Regions from separate parts of the Parviterribacter kavangonensis genome, predicted to be linked through region 2. Evidence: riboswitches for the same ligand, from Rfam matches in the RefSeq annotation. Region 2 holds a riboswitch; the other holds the start of a gene.

Region 1 (3,522 bases), on a different contig from region 2:
GTCGCGCGAGGTGCTCGGCACGTCGCCGACGTGGCGGCAGGACCTGCTGGCCGGCGAGGGCTCGGGCACCGCCGCGCTGCCGCAAGAGGCGAGGGAGGCGGCCGGCGAGGGCGCGCGTCCGAAGGACACGCGCCAGGACGAGCAACAGGCCGGCGCGCCCGGTGCGGGTGCCGGTCCCGTCCTCGAGGGCCCCGACGGGTGGCTGTTCCTGACGGCCGACCTCCAGCGCGCGTGCTCGCCGCAGCTGCCCTGGAGCCAGGTCGCCGCGAACCTCCAGTCGGTCACCGCCACGATCGCCGCACTCGGCAAGGACGTGGTGCTGATGGTCCCGCCGGACAAGACGACCGCCTACGCCGAGCTGGTCGAGGGTCCGTCGGACCTCATCGGCTGCGCGACCCGCAACCGGCGCGAGCTGTGGGCGCTGCTCGAGCAGGCCGACAACCCGACGCTGCTGCCGCTGCGCACGACGATCGCGGCGGCGCGTCGGGCGACACCCGAGCCGCTGTACAAGCGCAAGGACGCGCACTGGAACACCGTCGGTGCGTCGTACGCACTCGAGCCGCTCCTCGGCCGCTTGAGCTCGCGGGTGCGGGTCCGGCCGAATGAGCTCGTGGCCGCGCCCGATGAGCGCTACCAGGGCGACCTGACGATCCTTCGCGGCGCGCCGGAGGACGACACCACGCCTGCCCGGGTCGTCAAGCGCGCGCCGGGCGCGCCGGTCCTGCGCGGCCGGACGCTCTTCATCGGCGACTCGTTCGGCAACTACCAGCTCGAGCAGCTGCGGGCGTACGCGCCCGACCTCCAGGTGCTCCCGTGGCCGTCGACCGACCCGGCAGCGCTGGCCGCCGCCGTGCGGGACGCCCGGCGCGTGATCATCGAGGTGGTCGAGCGCGAGCTGACGATGGTCACGCCGGACGGCGGCCCGCTCGTGGCGATGGCCGCCGCCCTGCGCTAGCTACGCGGCCTCGCGCAGCGCCCGGCCCTCGGGCAGGCGCTGGAGGCGCTCGAGCGCGGCGTTCTCCAGGAGCCGTGCGCGGTTGGCGGTGATGCCGAGCTGCTTGCCGATCGCCGGCAGGGTGTGCGCCTGCTCGCCGAAGAGGCCGTACCGGAGGGTGAGCACGCGCTGCTCGATCACCGAGAGCTGGTCGAGCGCCTCGCGGACGGCGTCCTCGCGCAGCGTGTCCTCGGCGACGACCTCCGGCCGGACGGCGTCGGCGTCGGCCAGCAGGTGGCCGAGCTCCGTGTCCTCCTCGCCGCCGACCGGCGCGTTGAGCGACACCGGCGTGCGCGACGCGCGGCGCAGATCCTCGACCATCTCCGTGTCGAAGTCGAGCAGCTCCGCGATCTCCTCGGTGGTCGCGTCGCGGCCGAGGCGCAGGCCGAGGTCGCGCTCGGCGCGCATGATCTTGTTGACCTGGTCGACGACGTGGACCGGGAGGCGGACGGTCCGGCCCTTGTCGGCGATCGCGCGGGCGATCGACTGCCGGATCCACCACGTCGCGTAGGTCGAGAACTTGAAGCCCTTGCGCCAGTCGAACTTCTCCACGGCGCGGACGAGCCCCAGCGTTCCCTCCTGGATCAGGTCCAGGAACGACAGGGCGCCCTCGCCTTCCCGCTCGCGGCGGTACCGCTTGGCGACGTGCACCACGAGGCGCAGGTTCGCCTCGATCATGTGCTGCTTGGCGGCGAGGTCGCCACGCTCGATCCGCTTCGCCAGCTCGATCTCCTGAGCGGCGTTCAGCAGCGGCACCTTCCCGATCGCCTCGAGGAACGCCTGGAGGCCGTCGGCAGAGGGGTCAGGGAGGGGGTTCGGGCTCATCGTGCCTCGGAACTTTCGTCGCCGTCCCTTAGCCGAACCCAAACGGAAGGCAAAGGTTGTGTTAGGGCTTCGCGTACCCCACGTGCAGGCGCACCGGCGTTCCGCCGAGCGAGTCCTCTACACTCCGCCGCTCGAACAACGCCGAGTTCCGGGCTGTCGCATGCCCGGAAGCGGGGGACCCAACCGAGCGAGCGCGCCGTACCGGCGCACGCTCACGGGGCGAATCGCCAAGTGCTCTTGGCGTAGCGCACGTCCAGCGCGAGCCCGTCAGCTCACCTCGTAGGCGCCGCGACGACATGAAGGAGCAGTTCGACGTGCCCATCAACGAGGAGCCTCTGCACGCCATATCGGCGCCGCGCGACCTCGCCGACGAGACCCACGTGCGCCGCTCGCTGCGCGCGGCGGTCGAGCGCCGTGCCCGGCGCCGCCGCCGCGAGCGCGCCGGCCGCGGCGGGCGGCGCGCCATCGTGACCGCGACGGCGATGCTGGCGATCGGCGCCGGCGGGGCGTTCGCCCAGTCGACGGGCGAGAGCTCGTCCGGGACCAGCACGACGGCGCAGGTCCAGCAGGCGCTCGGCATCCCGGCCGACGGCATCGCCGGCCCGCAGACCCGTCGTGCGATCAAGCGCTTCCAGCGCCGCAACGGCCTGACGGTCGACGGCATCGTGGGGCCGCAGACGCTCGCCGCGCTCGGCCTGTCGGCCGCGAAGGCGACGAGCAGCAGCGCGCCGAGCGACCTGCTCGCGCGCATCGCCCAATGCGAGTCGGGCGGCGACCCGACCGCGATCTCGCCGGACGGTCAGTACCGCGGCAAGTACCAGTTCAGCCGTTCGACCTGGCAGTCGCTCGGCGGCACCGGCGATCCCGCCGCTGCGCCCGAGGCCGAGCAGGACCGCCTCGCCGCGCAGCTGCTCGAGACGCAGGGGCGCAGCGCTTGGCCCGTGTGCGCTTCTTCGTAGCGGCGGAGCGCTTCTTCGGCGTCACCGCCGCAGGCCTCGCCGGGCAGCCGGCGCGCATGTCGGGACACACCCACGGCGCGCCGGCGGCGCGGGGGTCGCGCAGCGAGAACGCCGACCGGTAGTAGAACGACACCGCGTCCCGGATCGGGATGCCCTTGATCAGGTAGGGCACGTTCCCCGCGTACGGGTCGGCCGGGTTCGCCTTCGCCGGGTCGTAGGTGCCGGCCCCGATCGACGTCTTGTCGACGCTGTCGTCGAACGACGCGGCGACGAGCCGCTCGAAGCCGCTCTCGTCGCCGCGCAGCTTCCAGTCGAGCCACGCCTTCGTGAAGTACGAGGCCATCCGCTCGCCGAGCTGGTTGGACTGGAAGACGAGCGGGATGTACGTGTACGCGAGGTGCGTCGCGTTGCGCAGCGTGACGAGCTGCGCGTCGAGGCCCGCGTCGCGGATCTGCTGGTAGCCGGCCGCCTTCTCGTCGGGGTCCGGCGCCTCGGGCATCGGCTGCGTGTTGAACAGGTAGTCGTTCGTGAGTCCGAGCGCCGGGACGTTGATGAGCTTGCTCGTCCGGTGCTCCTCGGGGATCGTCACGCCGTCGCAGCTCTCGATGGCGCGCAGCCCGTCCCAGGCGACGATCGTCTTGACGCGGTCGTCGCACTGGCCGACGACGCTGACGGCGGACGCGCCGAGCGAGTGGCCGGCATGGCCACGCGGTCGCGGTCGAGCGCATCCGACCACGGGTTCTT
Region 2 (3,522 bases):
GGTGATCTCGGTGGATTAGCACGGCGCGCGGGAGCGGGAAACGCAAGATCACCCGTGCCGAAGAGACCTCCTCGTGCGGCTCTCTAAATCGGGGTGCTCGCACTCCCGAGCGCTCGGCGAGGTCACTCACCGGGCGCTTCTCCGCAGGGCTAGCCACGTCAATCAGCGTCCACGGGACTTCCTGACGGTCTCGCCGCCGGAGAACTCCCCGGCGCCCTTCCGAACGAAGGGGGTAGGCGGCGGGCCGCTACGGTCCCGCGGGTGCCCGCGCCGACTGCACCCTGGGACGAGACGGTCCGCCCGTTCTACGACCGCGCACTCGCGGCGCTGCCGTCCGGCGTGCAGTGGTGGGACGCTCACACGCACATCGGCCACAACGACCCGGACGGGCTCGAGGCCGACCCGCCGGACATCCTCGCGAGCCTCGACCGCGGCGGCCATCACGGGGCGCTCGTGTTCCCGCTGCACGAGCCCGACGGCTACGGCGAGGCGAACGACATCGTCTTCAAGGCGGTCGCCGAGTCGGACGGCAGGCTGCGCGCGCTCGGGCGCGTGAACCCGAACCTCCCCGGCGCCGTCGACGAGGCGCGGCGCTGCCTGGAGAACGGCGCGGAGGGCTTCAAGCTCCACCCGCGCTCGGACCACTTCGGCCTGCCGCACCCCATCGTCGAAGAGGTCGTGAAGCTGGCGCACGAGGCCCGCGCGACCGTGCTCTTCCACGCCGGCCGCGGCATCCCGCGGCTGGGGGAGACGATCATCGAGCTGGCCCGCACGTACCCGGGGGCGCGGTTCATCCTCGCCCACGCCGGCATCAGCGACATCGGCTGGATCGGGCCGCCGGCGGCCGAGCTCGACAACGTCCTCTTCGACACCTCGTGGTGGCAGGCGGGCGACCTGCTGCAGCTGTACGCGACGGTCCCGCCCGGCCGCATCGTCTACGCGAGCGACGCGCCGTACGGCAGCGCGCTCTTCGCCGGCTACGCGTTCCTGCGCTGTGCGACCGCGCTCGGCCTCGAGGGCGACGCGCTCGCCGGCATCGCCGGCGGGACGCTCGAGCTCATCCTCGAGGGCGAGCCGGCGCCGGACCTCGGGCCTGCTCCGGGCATCGCGAAGCTCGGCGGCCGCGACCTCGGGTGGGAGCGGACCGCGAGCTACCTCTGCACCGCGTGCCACATGGCGTTCCGCGGCGGCGACCCGACCGAGCCGCTGTCGCTCGCGGCGCTCGCGTGCGAACGGTTGGATGGGAACGACGTCGCGCGCGCCATCCTCGAGCTGATCGACGGGACGTTCGACGTCATCGCGAGCGGCCCGCCACGCCTGTCCCAGGCGACGTATGGCGCGCTCGTCGGGCAGCTCCTTGCCGCAACTGCGGCGCACGGTGTGTGACGTACCGCACATGCAGTTCAATGGACCGACGTACAGTCCGAACGTAAGTTCGTAACGAAGCCGAACCGGCACGACCTGATCGTGCCGGGCGGGGGACCCACTGCCGGCGTGTTCGAAGAGAGCGCGACGGCCGGGGCGAATCGCCGGGTGCTCCCGGCGTAGCGGCCGCTCAAGACGGTCGCGAGCCCGACAGCTCACCTCGTAGGCAGCCAAAGACAGACGTGTCGCACCCGCCCGTCCGGAGGTGCGACGCAGGAGGTACGCACGACCGTGAGGCCGCAACTGACGCGCGCCCGCGCCGCCCTGGGCGCCGGCACGCTTGGAACGTTCATCGCCCTTGGCGCCACCGCCGCCGCCGGCCAGGAGCCCGCGCCCGCGCAGACGGCGCCGACCGCTGCTGCCGCCGCCGCACCGCGCGCGAACAGCACCTTCCAGATCACCCGTCATCGCCTGAACGTCCGCACCGGCCGCAGCGCCGTCGTCGCCGGCGTCCTGCGCCCCGGCGCCGCCGGCCGCATCGTGACGCTGCAGCGCCGTGGTCATCGACGCTGGGTCACCATCGACCGTGCGCGAACGTCGCGCTCGGGCCGGTTCGTGCTGCGCCGTGCGTTCCGCACCGCGTCGACCGCGCCCGTCCGCGTCCGCTTCGGCGGCGACGCCCGCACGCAGCCGGCCAAGCGCCGCATCGGTCGCCTGAGCGTCTTCCGTCCCGCGCTCGCGTCCTGGTACGGCCCGGGCCTCTACGGCAACAAGCTCGCCTGCGGCGGCACGCTCAGCTCCGGCACGATCGGCGTCGCGCACAAGAACCTCCCGTGCGGCACGAAGCTCGTGCTGCGCAAGGGCTCGCGCACCGTCCAGGCCCGCGTGATCGACCGCGGCCCGTACGTCGGCGCGCGCGAGTTCGACCTCACCCAGGCGACCAAGAACCGCCTCGGGTTCGGCTCGACCGGGACCGTCTGGGTCAGCCACTAGCCGTCCTCGGCCCGAACTACTGTTCGGGCCGTGTCCGCCGAGCGCCGCGTCGTCGCCCACTGCGACATCGACGCCTTCTACGCGTCGGTCGAGCTGCTGCGGCGGCCGGAGCTCGCGGGCAAGCCGCTCGTCGTCGCGGGCACCGGCCCGCGGTCGGTCGTGACGACCGCGTCCTACGAGGCGCGGAAGTTCGGGATCGACTCGGCCATGCCCGCCGCCCGGGCGCGCTCGCTGTGCCCGCAGGCGGTGTTCCTGCCGCCGGACTTCACGGCGTACCGCGCCAAGAGCAAGGAGGTCTGGGACCTCGTCCGCTCGCGCGTCGACCGCATCCAGCAGGTCGGCATCGACGAGGCCTACCTCGACGTCACCGGGTTCGAGAAGCCGATGCGCGTGCTGCGCGAGCTCGTCGCCGACCTCCACGAGACGACCGGCATGACGATGTCGGTCGGCGTCGGGCCGTCGCGGCTCGTCGCGAAGACCGTCAGCTCGACGTTCAAGCCGCGCGCGTTCGCCGCCCTCTCGCGCGAGCAGGCGTGCGAGCGCTTCGCCGGCGCCTCGACGCGGATCCTGCAGGGCGTCGGCCCGAAGACCGCGGAGCGCCTCGCCGAGGCCGGGTTCCACACGATCGGCGACCTGCAGCGCGCGGGGGAGGATCCGCTCGTCGCCCGCTTCGGGCAGCGGATGGGCCGCTACCTGTCGAGCCGCGCGTGGTTCCACGACGACTCGCCCGTGCAGGCGGTCGGCGCCGCGAAGTCGCGGTCGAACGAGACGACGTTCCCCGAGGACGTCGCCGACCACGGCGAGCTCGAGGCGACGCTGCGCCGGCTCGCCGAGGAGCTCTGCGCCGGCCTGCGCAGGAAGGAGGTCGCCGGCCGGAACATCGCGATCAAGGTCCGCCTCGACGACTGGACCACGGTGACACGCGCGCGCACGATCGAGGACCGCACGAACGACCCCGAGGTCGTCATCCCCGTCGTGCTCGATCTCTTCCGCGCGTACGCGCCCGCGCGACCCGTGCGGCTGCTCGGCGTCCGGCTCGCCGCGTTCGAGGACCGCCCGGCGGCCGACGAGCCCGTGGAGGAGAACGGGGCGTCGCCGCAGCTGCGCCTGCCCGTCGGCGTCTAACGTCCTGCGGATGCCGACCGCGAACGTCAACGGCCACGA

Evidence for each region. Region 2 has a riboswitch for cyclic di-AMP ahead of AC1UE4_RS04625 (septal ring lytic transglycosylase RlpA family protein). Riboswitches for the same ligand answer to the same signal wherever they lie in the genome.
Region 1: another riboswitch for cyclic di-AMP. It lies ahead of AC1UE4_RS18795 (transglycosylase family protein); the one in region 2 lies ahead of AC1UE4_RS04625 (septal ring lytic transglycosylase RlpA family protein).

Annotation. Positions count from the first base shown of each region.
Region 1 covers NZ_JBXPJA010000002.1:616,539-620,060, forward strand. The annotation lists gene AC1UE4_RS18785 (alginate O-acetyltransferase AlgX-related protein) at 1-955, shown strand, start outside; gene AC1UE4_RS18790 (sigma-70 family RNA polymerase sigma factor) at 956-1,819, opposite strand; cyclic di-AMP (ydaO/yuaA leader) riboswitch at 1,949-2,120, shown strand; gene AC1UE4_RS18795 (transglycosylase family protein) at 2,116-2,778, shown strand; gene AC1UE4_RS18800 (alpha/beta hydrolase family protein) at 3,364-3,522, opposite strand, start outside.
Region 2 covers NZ_JBXPJA010000001.1:913,378-916,899, forward strand. The annotation lists gene AC1UE4_RS04620 (amidohydrolase family protein) at 262-1,386, shown strand; cyclic di-AMP (ydaO/yuaA leader) riboswitch at 1,435-1,610, shown strand; gene AC1UE4_RS04625 (septal ring lytic transglycosylase RlpA family protein) at 1,657-2,358, shown strand; gene dinB (DNA polymerase IV) at 2,389-3,483, shown strand; gene AC1UE4_RS04635 (alpha/beta fold hydrolase) at 3,494-3,522, shown strand, end outside.